2 linked regions of the Cupriavidus necator N-1 genome follow. The main gene of each other region encodes a partner of the protein of the gene in region 2 in a complex. Links are inferred from orthologs where the notes say so. Each region holds a gene or a part of one and is shown on either strand. Other genes may lie near its edges. The genes, in order: CNE_RS12880 and uvrB.

Region 1 (6,225 bases), 1.6 Mb from region 2 along the record:
CGCGCAACCCATTGCTCGGCTTGCTCGTCGATCTTGGCGACCGCCGGCAGCGGGTAGGGCTGCAGCGCAATGGTTTCGGAGCCATCACCCTTGGCGCGGCCGGCCAGCGGGGCCACCTTCTGCCACAGCTCTTCGGTGATGAACGGGATGATCGGATGCGCCAGGCGCAGCACGGTCTCGAGCACGCGCAGCAGCGTGCGCCGCGTGGCGCGCTGCTGGGCCTCGGTGCCGTTCTGGATCTGCACCTTGGCCAGCTCCAGGTACCAGTCGCAGTATTCGTCCCAGACGAACTTGTAGATCGCGTTGGCGATATTGTCGAAGCGGTATTCGGCAAAGCCCTTCTCGACCTCGGCTTCCACGCGCTGCAGCAGCGACACGATCCAGCGGTCGGCCTGCGAGAAATCCAGATAGCCGTCCGGGCCGCAGTCGTGGTTGCACGGGCCCATGCCGCAGTCATGGCCCTCGGTGTTCATCAGCACGAAGCGGGTCGCGTTCCACAGCTTGTTGCAGAAGTTGCGGTAGCCCTCGCAGCGGCCGGTATCGAAGTTGACGTTGCGGCCCAGCGTGGCCAGCGACGCGAAGGTGAAGCGCAGCGCGTCGGCGCCGAAGGCGGGAATGCCCTCGGGGAATTCCTTTTTCGTCTTCTTCTCGATCTTGGGCGCGTCCTTGGGGCGGCGCAGGCCGGTGGTGCGCTTCTGCAGCAGCGTGTCGAGGTCGATGCCGTCGATCAGGTCCACCGGGTCCAGCGTGTTGCCCTCGGACTTGCTCATCTTCTTGCCTTCCGAATCGCGCACCAGGCCGTGCACGTAGACGGTATGGAAGGGCACCTTGCCGATGAAGTGCTTGGTCATCATGACCATGCGCGCCACCCAGAAGAAGATGATGTCGTAGCCGGTCACCAGCACCGACGACGGCAGGAAGTGATGCATCTCGGGCGTTTCTCCCGGCCAGCCCAGCGAGGAGAACGGCACCAGCGCCGACGAGAACCAGGTGTCGAGCACGTCTTCCTCGCGGCGCAGGCTGCCGGTGCTGCCGGCGGCCCTTGCCTTGGCCAGCGCTTCGTCTTCGGTGCGGCCGACAAAGCAGTTGCCGGCATCGTCGTACCACGCCGGGATCTGGTGGCCCCACCACAGCTGGCGCGAGATGCACCAGTCCTGGATATTTCCCAGCCACTGGTTGTAGGTGCTGATCCAGTTTTCCGGCACCAGCTTGATCTCGCCGCTCTGCACGGCTTCCAGCGCCACCTCGGCGATCGAGCGGCCCGGGTAGAAGGTGCCTTCCGGCGCCGGCTTGCTCATGGCGACGAACCACTGGTCGGTCAGCATCGGCTCGATCGCGCTGCCGGTGCGCTCGCTGCGCGGGGTCATCAGCTTGTGCTTCTTGACCTCGGCCAGCAGGCCGCGCTTGTCCAGGTCCTCGACGATGGCCTTGCGCGCGTCGAAGCGGTCCAGGCCGGCGTAGGCGGCGGGGGCGTCGGCAACGATCTTCGCGTCCAGCGTCAGGATCGAAAGCTGCGGCAGGTTGTGGCGCTGGCCCACCGCATAGTCGTTGAAGTCATGGCCCGGGGTCACCTTGACCACGCCGGTGCCGAACTCGCGGTCGACGTATTCGTCGGCAATCACCGGGATCTGGCGCTCGGTCAGCGGCAGATGCACGAACTTGCCGATCAGGTGCGCATAGCGCTCGTCTTCCGGGTGGACCATCACGGCCACGTCGCCCAGCATGGTTTCGGGGCGGGTGGTGGCCACGGTCAGGTGGGTCAGGCCACCCTTGGTGTCAGCCTCGACCAGCGGATAGTGGATATGCCACAGCGAGCCTTCTTCCTCGACGCTGTCGACCTCCAGGTCCGACACCGCGGTGCCCAGCACCGGGTCCCAGTTGACCAGGCGCTTGCCGCGGTAGATCAGGCCCTGTTCGTGCAGGCGCACGAAGGCTTCGGTGACCGCCTTCGACATCTCGGGCGACATCGTGAAGTACTCGCGGCTCCAGTCGATCGAAGCGCCCATGCGCCGCACCTGGCGGGTGATGGTCGAGCCCGACTCTTCCTTCCAGGCCCAGACCTTCTCGGTGAATTTCTCGCGGCCCAGCTCATGGCGCGACACGCCCTGCGACTCGAGCTGGCGCTCCACCACGATCTGGGTGGCGATGCCGGCGTGGTCGGTGCCCGGCACCCACAGCGTATTGGCGCCGCTCATGCGCGCATGGCGCGCCAGGCCGTCCATGATGGTCTGGTTGAACGCGTGGCCCATATGCAGCGTGCCGGTCACATTGGGCGGCGGCAGCTGGATCGCAAAGTCCGGGCGGGCAGGGTCGAAGGTCGGCTGGGCGATGCCGCGCTTCTCCCACTCGGGGCCCCATTTCGCCTCGATGGCGGCGGGTTCGAAGCTTTTGGCGAGGGACTGGTCTTGGGCGGTCATGCTGGGATGTGGATATTGGCGTCGGGGGTCGTCGCAGGGTGCTTCGGCCTGCGCCTGGCGCGGCGGCGGCCGTCGGCGGCCGGCATTGCGCCAGTAAAACGTTAAATTATACGGGGGTGGCAGGCTGGTGCCTATTTCCTGGCCATCCGGCCCCGCCGGATGTGACTTGCGCGACAGGGCCCGCCGGTATAATTGCCGTCAATCCACAAGGCTCATCCGATGTCCGACCTGCTTGCCAACCTGAACGCCGAACAACTAGCCGCCGTCACCCTGCCTGACGAGCCGGCGCTGATCCTGGCGGGCGCGGGCAGCGGCAAGACCCGCGTGCTGACCACGCGCATCGCCTGGCTGATCCAGAACGGCCGGGTCTCACCGGCGGGCATCCTGGCGGTGACCTTTACCAACAAGGCCGCCAAGGAAATGCAGACGCGGCTGTCGTCGATGCTGCCGATCAACACCCGCGGCATGTGGATCGGCACCTTCCACGGCCTGTGCAACCGCATGCTGCGCGCGCATTTCCGCGACGCCGGCCTGCCCCAGACCTTTGCCATCCTGGACAGCCAGGACCAGCTTTCGGCGCTCAAGCGGCTGCTCAAGTCGCTCAACGTCGACGATGAGAAGTACCCGGCCAAGAACCTGCAGTACTTCATCAACAATGCCAAGGAGCAGGGCCTGCGCCCGGCCGACGTCGAGGCCAACGACGACTTCAACAAGCGCTTTGTCGACCTCTATGCGGCCTACGACCTGCAGTGCCAGCGCGAGGGCGTGGTCGACTTTGCCGAGCTGCTGCTGCGCTGCTACGAGCTGCTGCGCTACAACGACGCCATCCGCCAGCACTACCAGCACCGCTTCCGCCACGTGCTGGTCGACGAGTTCCAGGACACCAACGTGCTGCAGTACCAGTGGCTCAAGCTGCTGGCCGGCTACGGCACGCAGAACCCGGCCGCAGTCTTTGCCGTCGGCGACGACGACCAGAGCATCTATGCGTTCCGCGGCGCCAACGTCGGCAATATGCGCGACTTCGAGCACGAGTTCCGCGTGCGCCGGCTGATCAAGCTGGAGCAGAACTACCGCTCGCACGGGCATATCCTGGATTCGGCCAACCACCTGATCTCGCACAACGCGCGCCGCCTGGGCAAGAACCTGCGCACCGACGCCGGCCATGGCGAGCCGGTGCGGGTGTTCCAGGGCGGCTCTGACGGCCAGGAAGCCGCCTGGATCATCGAGGAGATCCGCGACCAGATCGCGCAGGGCGCCAGCCGCGCCGAGATCGCCATCCTGTACCGAAGCAACGCGCAGTCGCGCGTGATCGAGCATGCGCTGTTCTCGGCCGGCATCGCGTACCGCGTCTATGGCGGCCTGCGCTTCTTTGAGCGCGCCGAAATCAAGCACGCGCTGGCCTACATGCAGCTGCTGGAGAATCCGCGCAACGATGCCGCCTTTGGCCGCGTGGTCAACTTCCCGGCGCGCGGCATCGGCGCGCGCTCGCTGGAAGTGCTGCAGGACATGGCGCGCCAGTACGACTGCGCGCTGGCCGAGGCGGTGGCCTACGTGCCCGGCGCGGCCGGCAGCAAGCTGGCGGCCTTTACGCGCCTGGTCGAGAAGATGCGCGACGATACCCGCCGCATGACGTTGGCCGAGACCGTCGAGTACGTGATCAACCACAGCGGCCTGATCACCCACTACCAGGGCGAGAAGGAAGGCCAGGACCGCATCGAGAACTTGCAGGAACTGGTGACCGCCGCGCAGGCCTTCGTGGTCGAGGAAGGCTACGGCCTGGAAGCGCTGGCCGCGGTGATTCCGGTTGACCGCAGCCCCGCCGCCCCGGCACTGGCCGACGGCGACCAGGCCCAGCAGGTGCTGGATCCGGAAGCGCTGCCGGTGGTGATGACGCCGCTGGTCGCGTTCCTGACCCATGCCTCGCTGGAAGCCGGCGACAACCAGGCCCAGGCCGGCCAGGACGCGGTGCAGATGATGACCGTGCACGCGGCCAAGGGGCTGGAATTCGACGTGGTCTTCATCACCGGGATGGAAGAGGGCCTGTTCCCGCACGAGAACAGCATGATGGACCCGGACGGCGTGGAAGAAGAGCGCCGCCTGATGTACGTGGCGATCACGCGTGCGCGCAAGCGGCTCTACATGTCGTTCGCGCAAAGCCGCATGCTGCACGGCCAGACCCGCTACCACGTGCGCTCACGCTTCTTCGAGGAACTGCCCGAGGCCTCGCTCAAGTGGCTGACGCCGCCGGCGCAGGGCTACGGCGGCGTGCGCCGCCAGGAGCGCGACAGCGCCTGGGGCCGCGACTGGTTCCGCAAGCCCGAGGACGTGCCCTATACCGGCACGCGCCCCACCGGCGGCATGGACAACGGCAACGGCTATGCCGATGCCAAGCGCGAGGCCGGCACCGGCTTCCGGGTGGGGCAGTCGGTGTTCCACAACAAGTTTGGCGAAGGCGTGATCACCGCGCTGGAAGGCGAAGGCACGGACGCACGCGCCAATATCAACTTCAAGCGCAACGGCGCCAAGTGGCTGGCGCTGTCGGTGGCGAAGCTGGACACGATCGACTGAGCGGGTCCGGCTTCGCTGCGCGCCATGCCGCGCCCCGGGCGGCTCAGGGCAGGGCGTGGCGGACCTCGCCAGCCTTTTCGTCGGGGCTGTCCACCGTCAGCAGCGGATTGATGAACAGCGAGGCCAGCGCGCCAACCCCGAGCAGCGCCGCCGAGATCATGAACGGCAGGTCATAGCTGCCGGTCCGCTCGATCAGGTAGCCGAATACCACCGGCGACACCATGCCGGCTACGCCGAAGCCGGTGTTCATCATGCCGCCCGCGGTGCCGGCGTACTTGCCGGCGATGTCCAGCGGCAGGCTCCACAGCACCGCGTTGGTCAGCTCCAGGAAGAAGAACGACAGCGACAGCAGGATCACGGCGTTGACGGCATCGCCCGTAGAGGTCATCGGCACGATGAACATCAGCGAGCCGGCCAGCCCCACGAACAGGATCGAACCGCGCGCCAGGCGCAGGTTGCCGGTGCGCCGGTAGATGCGGTCCGACAGCACGCCGCCGAGCGTGTCGCCGACCACGCCCGCCATCAGTGGCAATGCCGTGAACAAGGCCAGCTGCTTCAGGTCGAAGCCGCGCGCCTCCTTCAGGTACGAGGGCAACCACGTCAGGTAGACCCACAGCGACCAGCCGTAGCAGAAGTCGACGAAGGTCACCAGCCACATGCGCCGGAACAGGCGCCGCCACGGCGTGGCCACCTTGGCTGCCTGCTGGCTATCGCCGCGCCGGTAGCCGATTTCCTGCAGCTCCTGCGCCGTCACGCGGCGGTGTTTGTCGGGCGAATCCTTGAAAAAGAAGGCGTACAGCAAGGTCCAGCCGAGGCTGACCGCGCCCAGCACGATGAAGGCTTCGCGCCAGCCGGCGGCGGCCACGATGACCAGCACGATCGGCGGCGTGATCGCACCGCCCAGCCGCGCGAAGCTGTGGGTGATGCCCTGCGCGAAACCGCGCTCCGCCACCGGCATCCAGTAGGTGAAGGCGCGCGTCGCGGTCGGGAATGCACCGCCTTCGCCGATTCCCAGCACGAAGCGCAACACCACCAGCATCAGCACGCTGCCCGCGAAGCCGGTCAGCACGGTGGCCACGCCCCAGATCAACGACAGCACGATCAGCACCTTCTTGGGCCCGAACTTGTCGGCCATCCAGCCGCCGAGGATCTGCATGGCGGCATAGGGGTAGGCAAAGGCCGAGAACACCAGCCCCAGCTGCGATGTGGTCAGCCCCATTTCCTCGCGGATCAGGGGGGC
Region 2 (6,161 bases):
CCGCATCGCCCTCGACCAGGCTCAGGTAGAAGTCATAGTGCGAGGAAAGGTGCCGGTCCGGGTTCATCGCCACGAAACCGGCATGCTGCAAAAAGCCCGGGTAGACGCGGCGCCCGTGGCCGGGGTAGTTGGCCGGCACGGTGTAGATGACGTTGTTCTCGAACCACTCGAACGACTTGTTGGTCGCCAGCGAGTTGACCGCGGTGGGGCTCTTGCGGGCGTCGATCGGGCCGCCCATCATCGTCATGGTGCGCGGCGTCTTCTCGCCGGCCGAGGCCATCAGCGAGATCGCGGCCAGCACCGGTACCGTGGGCTGGCACACCGAGATCACATGCAGGTTCTCGGCGCCGATGTGGCGGATGAATTCCTGGATGTAGTAGATGTAGTCGGACAGGTGGAACGTGCCATCCTCCACCGGCACCATCCGTGCGTCGATCCAGTCGGTCACGTAGACCTTGTGGTCCTGCAGCAGCGTGCGCACCGTGTCGCGCAGCAGCGTGGCATGGTGGCCCGACAGCGGCGCGGCCACCAGCACCACCGGCTCATCCTTGAGCAGCTTGATGGTATCCGGGTCGTCGGCATAGCGCTTGAAGCGCACCAGCTTGCAGAAGGGCTTCTCGAGCACGGTCTGCTCGACGATGGGGATGTCGCGCCCGTTGGAGCGCACCGACTTGATGTCGAATGCCGGTTTTTCGTATTCCTTGCCGAGCCGGTACAGCAGTTCATAGCCGGCAGCCAGGCGGGGTGCGCCGGGAACCAGCGAGAGCGGGCTGAGGGGGTTGGTGAAGGTCTTGGCCGTCGCCTGGGCCCACGCGGTCAGCGGGTGCAGGATCGAACGCTGGAACTCATGCAATTGGTAGAGCATGCCTTTTCTGCCTGGGGTCTAGCTATGAGGTACGTACTACCAGGTACTAATGTACTGACAATACACCGTGGATCGTGGCGCCGATTATGCCCTTAACCGAACGACCGTGCTAACGATCTTGCTCTGCAGCATATACCTTAAAGTACATCCATTGCTGCGGAAAACAATAAGGTAAAAGGCTGATTTCTGGATGACATTTGGCTGATAAATTGCAAACAAATGCAAAAAGCGGCCGAAGCCGCTTTTTGTGCATTGCTTTGTGACGCTTGCGCCAGTCGCCACTTGTTGCGGTGTGGCGATTTCAAAGGGCTTTTACATCACAGCTGCGATTGCATCGACGACGGCGTCGATGTTGCGGCTGTTCAGCGCGGCCACGCAGATGCGGCCGGTGCCGACGGCGTAGATGCCGTGCTCATTGCGCAGGCGATCCACCTGGGCCGAGGTCAGGCCCGAGTACGAGAACATGCCGCGCTGCGCCTTGACGAAGGAGAAGTCGCCCGGCACGCCCTTGGTGGCCAGCTTGTCCACCAGCGCATGGCGCATCAGCTTGATGCGGTCGCGCATCTCGGCCAGTTCTTCTTCCCACATGGCGCGCAGTTCCGGGCTGTTCAGCACGCTGGCGACCACGGTGCCGCCGTGCGTCGGCGGATTGGAATAGTTGGTGCGGATCACGCGCTTGACCTGCGACATCACGCGCTGCGCTTCTTCCTTGCTGGTGGTGACGATCGACAGCGCGCCCACGCGCTCGCCGTACAGCGAGAAGCTCTTCGAGAACGAGCTCGACACGAAGAAGGGCAGGCCGGAGTCCGCGAACAGGCGCACGGCGGCGCCGTCCGGGTCGATGCCGTCGGCAAAGCCCTGGTAGGCCATGTCCAGGAACGGGATCAGGTTGCGTTCCTTGACCAGTTCCACCACCTGCTTCCACTGCTCGGGCGACAGGTCCACGCCGGTCGGGTTGTGGCAGCAGGCGTGCAGCACGACGATGGTGTTGGCCGGGAACGACTTGAGCGATTCCACCATGCCGGCAAAGTTCAGGCCGTGGCTGGGGGCGTCGTAGTAGGCATAGTTGACCACCGGGAAGCCGGCGGATTCGAACAGTGCGCGGTGGTTTTCCCAGCTCGGGTCGCTGATGGCGACCTTGGCGTCCGGGTACAGGCGCTTCAGGAAGTCGGCGCCGATCTTCAGCGCGCCGGTGCCGCCGAGTGCCTGTGCCGTCACTACGCGGCCTTCGGTGATCAGCGGCGATTCCTTGCCGAACAGCAGCGTCTGCACGGCCTGGTCATAGGCGGCGATACCTTCGATCGGCAGGTAGCCACGCGGGGTGGCGGTGGTCAGACGGGCCTTTTCTGCCTCCTGGACGGCGCGCAGCAGGGGGATTTTCCCTTCGTCGGTGAAGTACACGCCAACGCCCAGGTTGACCTTGGTCGGGCGGGTATCGGCATTGAAGGCTTCGTTGAGGCCCAGGATCGGGTCGCGCGGGGCCATCTCGACGGCAGAAAACAAACTCATTTGGAATCTCGTGGTCGGCAATGAATGAAAACGGGAAGGCGTAGAATGCTTCGGACTGCGCTGGCGGCTGGCAGGCCCCGTTCCCTTCCGGCGGGAAGTGGCTTGAAGCGGGGGCTGTCAACCCCAAGATTCTAGCGTATCCGCCCGTTTTCCTGAGGTTTTTCCCTAATCTCGCCGCGCCTTCTTTCGTTATTTCTTTCCTTACTCGTACCGCTACCTCTCCAGCCACCACGCCCCTTATGTCGAACCTTGCCGAAGCCGCGCCGGCCCTGGACGAAGACAAATTCGTCACATTTCCCGGCTCCCCGTTCCAGCTGTACCAGCCGTTCCCGCCCGCCGGCGACCAGCCGGAGGCCATCCGGCAGCTGGTGGAGGGCGTGGACGACGGCCTGTCGTTCCAGACGCTGCTGGGCGTCACGGGCTCGGGCAAGACCTTCACCATGGCCAACGTGATTGCCCGCATGGGGCGGCCGGCCATCGTGTTTGCCCCGAACAAGACGCTGGCGGCGCAGCTCTATGCGGAATTCCGTGAATTCTTCCCGCGCAACGCCGTCGAGTACTTCGTCAGCTACTACGACTACTACCAGCCCGAGGCCTACGTCCCGCAGCGCGACCTGTTTATCGAGAAGGACTCGTCGATCAACGAGCATATCGAGCAGATGCGGCTGTCTGCGACCAAGAGCCTGCTGGAGCGCCGCGACACCATCATCGTGGCAACCGTCTCGGCGATCTATGGTATCGGCAACCCGACCGAATACCACCAGATGATTCTCACCTTGCGGGCCGGCGACAAGATCAGCCAGCGCGACGTGATCGCGCGCCTGATCGCGATGCAGTACACCCGCAACGAGACCGACTTCCAGCGCGGCACCTTCCGCGTGCGTGGCGACACCATCGATATCTTCCCGGCCGAGCATGCCGAGATGGCGGTGCGGCTGGAGATGTTCGATGACGAAGTCGAGTCGCTGCATTTCTTCGACCCGCTCACGGGCCGCGTGCGCCAGAAGATCCCGCGCTTCACGGTCTACCCGTCGAGCCACTATGTGACCCCACGCGAGACCGTGCTGCGCGCGATCGAGGCGATCAAGTCGGAGCTGCGCGAGCGCCTCGAGTTCTTCCACAAGGAAAACCGGCTGGTGGAGGCGCAGCGGCTGGAGCAGCGCACCCGCTTCGACCTGGAAATGCTGTCCGAGCTGGGCTTCTGCAAGGGCATCGAGAACTATTCGCGGCACCTGTCCGGTGCACGCCCCGGCGATCCGCCGCCGACGCTGGTCGACTACCTGCCGCCGGATGCGCTGATGTTCCTGGACGAGTCGCACGTGCTGATCGGCCAGCTCAACGGCATGTACAACGGCGACCGCGCGCGCAAGACCACGCTGGTGGAGTACGGCTTCCGGCTCCCGTCGGCGCTGGACAACCGGCCGCTGAAGTTCGACGAATTCGAGCGCAAGATGCGCCAGGTGATGTTTGTCTCGGCCACGCCGGCGCAGTTCGAGCAGGAGAATGCCGGGCAGGTGGTGGAGCAGGTGGTGCGTCCGACCGGGCTGGTCGATCCCATCATCCTGGTGCGCCCGGCGACCACGCAGGTGGACGACCTGGTGTCCGAGATCCACGCCCGCGTCGAGGCCGGCGAACGCGTGCTGGTGACCACGCTGACCAAGCGCATGGCCGAGCAGCTGACTGAGTTCCTGTCCGAGAACGGGGTCAAGGTGCGCTACCTGCACTCGGACATCGACACCGTCGAGCGCGTGGAGATCATCCGCGACCTGCGCCTGGGCACCTTCGACGTGCTGGTGGGCATCAACCTGCTGCGCGAGGGCCTGGATATTCCCGAGGTGTCGCTGGTGGCAATCCTCGATGCGGACAAGGAAGGCTTCCTGCGCGCCGAGCGCTCGCTGATCCAGACCATCGGCCGCGCCGCGCGCAACGTCAACGGTACCGCCATCCTGTACGCGGACCGCATGACCGAGTCGATGAAGAAGGCCATTGGCGAGACCGAGCGCCGCCGCGCCAAGCAGATCGCCTTCAACGAGGCCAACGGCATCACGCCGCGCGGTGTGGTCAAGCGCATCAAGGACATCATCGACGGCGTCTACAGCGTCAGCGATGCCAAGGCCGAGCTGCTGGCGGCGCAGGAGCAGGCCCGCTACGAGGACATGAGCGAGAAGCAGGTCTCCAAGGAAATCAAGCGCCTGGAGAAGCTTATGCTTGACCATGCCCGCAACCTGGAATTCGAGCAGGCGGCGCAGGTGCGCGACCAGCTGGCCAAGCTCAAGGCACAGGTGTTCGGCGCCAGCGGAGATGGCGCGCTGCCGCCCGCCTGATACGCGTGGTGCCGGCTCCGGCTGGCCTATAGTGAAATGCGTCACACCTGATCCGGGAGGCGCATCATGGTAAAACTTGGACTGTGGGTACCGCTGGAGGCCAGGCCGGGCAAGGAGCAGGAGGTTGAGCAGTTCCTGCGCGACGGGCTCGCGCTGGTGGAGCAGGAGGCCGGCACCACGGCCTGGTTCGCGCTGCGGCTGGGCCCGTCGATGTTCGGCATCTTTGATGCCTTCCCCGATGAGTCAGCGCGCGAGGCGCACCTCGGCGGCAAGGTTGCCGCGGCGCTGATGGCCAGGGCGCCGGAGCTGTTCATGGGGACGCCGCCGATCCAGAAGCTGGAGGTGGTGGCGGCCAAGCTGCCTTGATGGCGAACGACAAGGAGCTACGATGGAACGCCAGTTTGAATACGGCGGCTACGCGGTCGTGGTCAGCGCGGTCCCGAATGCCGCCGGCGGGTTTGCGGCGCAGATGCGCATCGCCGATGCCTTCGGCGAGCCTTCCGGCCCCAGCTTCGAGGCGATTGCGGGCGATGCGCCCACGCCCGAAGGGGCCATCGCGCTGGCGGAGGCCGGCGCCATGCGGGCGATCGACGCCGGCGAGGTCAACTAGCCAGGCACCCCCATTTTCCGTGGAGAACCACAATGACCGAAATCGGTGAATGGAAGAAGAAGGTCTATGAAACCCACGAAGTGCAGGTCCAGGTCAGGCAGCGCTCACAGAGCGAATGGTCCTACACCGTGCGCGTCTGCCGCCCCGGCACCAATATCCGCGCCGCTGGCACGCTGACCGAGACCTCGCGCATCACCGAGCACTATAAATCGCGCGAAGCCGCGGAAGTGGCCGGGTTTGCGCACGGCGAGCGGCTGGCCAAGCAACTGGCCTGAAGGGCTGCGGGTAGAATTGCGGGCTGTCCGGCCGGCGGCCCTGCCGAGGGCCGGTGCGCCTGCCATTCCACTCCCGCCAAGTTGTGATCCGATGAAGACATACGCCATCCTGATGTGCTGCATGGGAAACATCTGCCGTTCCCCGACGGCGGAGGGCGTGCTGCGCGCCAAGCTGGCGGAGGCCGGGCTGGACGCGCTGGTGGAGCTGGATTCGGCGGGCACGCATGAATACCACCTCGGCCGCGCGCCCGATCCCCGCACCCAGCGCCACGCGCTGCAGCGCGGCTATGACCTGTCCGCGCTGCGCGCGCGCAAGGTCGGGCTGCCGGACTTCGATCGCTTCGACCTGATCCTGGCGATGGACCGCGAGAACCTGGCCGGCCTGGCGCGGCTGCGCCCCGATGCCGGCGAAAAGCTGCGCCTGCTGATGAGCTTCGCCACCCGCCACGACGCCGACGAGGTGCCGGACCCGTACTACGGCGAAGGCGATGGCTTCGAGCGCGTGCTCGACTACATCGAAGATGCCTGCGAGGGCCTGGTGGCCGAGCTGCGCCAGCGCCTGCAAGGCAACGCCGGCT

The links.
Region 1: the proteins of uvrB (region 2) and CNE_RS12880 are in contact, whole or in part, in a crystal structure (PDB 7EGT), measured with the Thermus thermophilus proteins. The link is inferred for Cupriavidus necator N-1 from one-to-one orthologs. Residues at the interface, in WP_096411307.1 of Thermus thermophilus: Glu23, Leu25, Arg26, Asp27, Gly28, Glu29, Arg30, Phe31, Arg55, Glu326, Asp327, Phe328, Glu379, Ser382, Gln383, His398, Gly400, Arg401; in WP_096412145.1 of Thermus thermophilus: His654, Arg656, Phe657, Gln666, Asp668, Glu669, Lys680, Arg681, Leu682, Ser683, Lys685, Tyr686, Ala687.

What each region holds. Positions count from the first base shown.
Region 1 is NC_015726.1:2,735,623-2,741,847, reverse strand. What follows is about bases 2,294-5,310. They hold CNE_RS12880 (UvrD-helicase domain-containing protein), read left to right. Parts: upstream 2,294-2,636; coding sequence 2,637-4,985; downstream 4,986-5,310. Other genes in these bases: CNE_RS12875 (MFS transporter), read right to left, coding at 5,029-5,310; CNE_RS12885 (valine--tRNA ligase), read right to left, coding at 2,294-2,417. Outside these bases: more of CNE_RS12885, read right to left, coding at 1-2,293; more of CNE_RS12875, read right to left, coding at 5,311-6,225. UniProt on the Escherichia coli protein: A helicase with DNA-dependent ATPase activity. Unwinds DNA duplexes with 3'-5' polarity. Translocates on single-stranded DNA with 3'-5' polarity. Initiates unwinding more efficiently from a nicked substrate than double-stranded DNA.
Region 2 is NC_015726.1:1,121,477-1,127,637, forward strand. Bases 2,203-5,155 are described here. They hold uvrB (excinuclease ABC subunit UvrB), read left to right. Parts: upstream 2,203-2,613; coding sequence 2,614-4,698; downstream 4,699-5,155. Other genes in these bases: CNE_RS05320 (amino acid aminotransferase), read right to left, coding at 2,203-2,374; CNE_RS05330 (putative quinol monooxygenase), read left to right, coding at 4,765-5,064; CNE_RS05335 (hypothetical protein), read left to right, coding at 5,087-5,155. Also shown: CNE_RS05315 (polyhydroxyalkanoate depolymerase), read right to left, coding at 1-865; more of CNE_RS05320, read right to left, coding at 1,178-2,202; more of CNE_RS05335, read left to right, coding at 5,156-5,308; CNE_RS05340 (hypothetical protein), read left to right, coding at 5,341-5,583; CNE_RS05345 (low molecular weight protein-tyrosine-phosphatase), read left to right, coding at 5,675-6,161. UniProt on the Escherichia coli protein: The UvrABC repair system catalyzes the recognition and processing of DNA lesions. A damage recognition complex composed of 2 UvrA and 2 UvrB subunits scans DNA for abnormalities.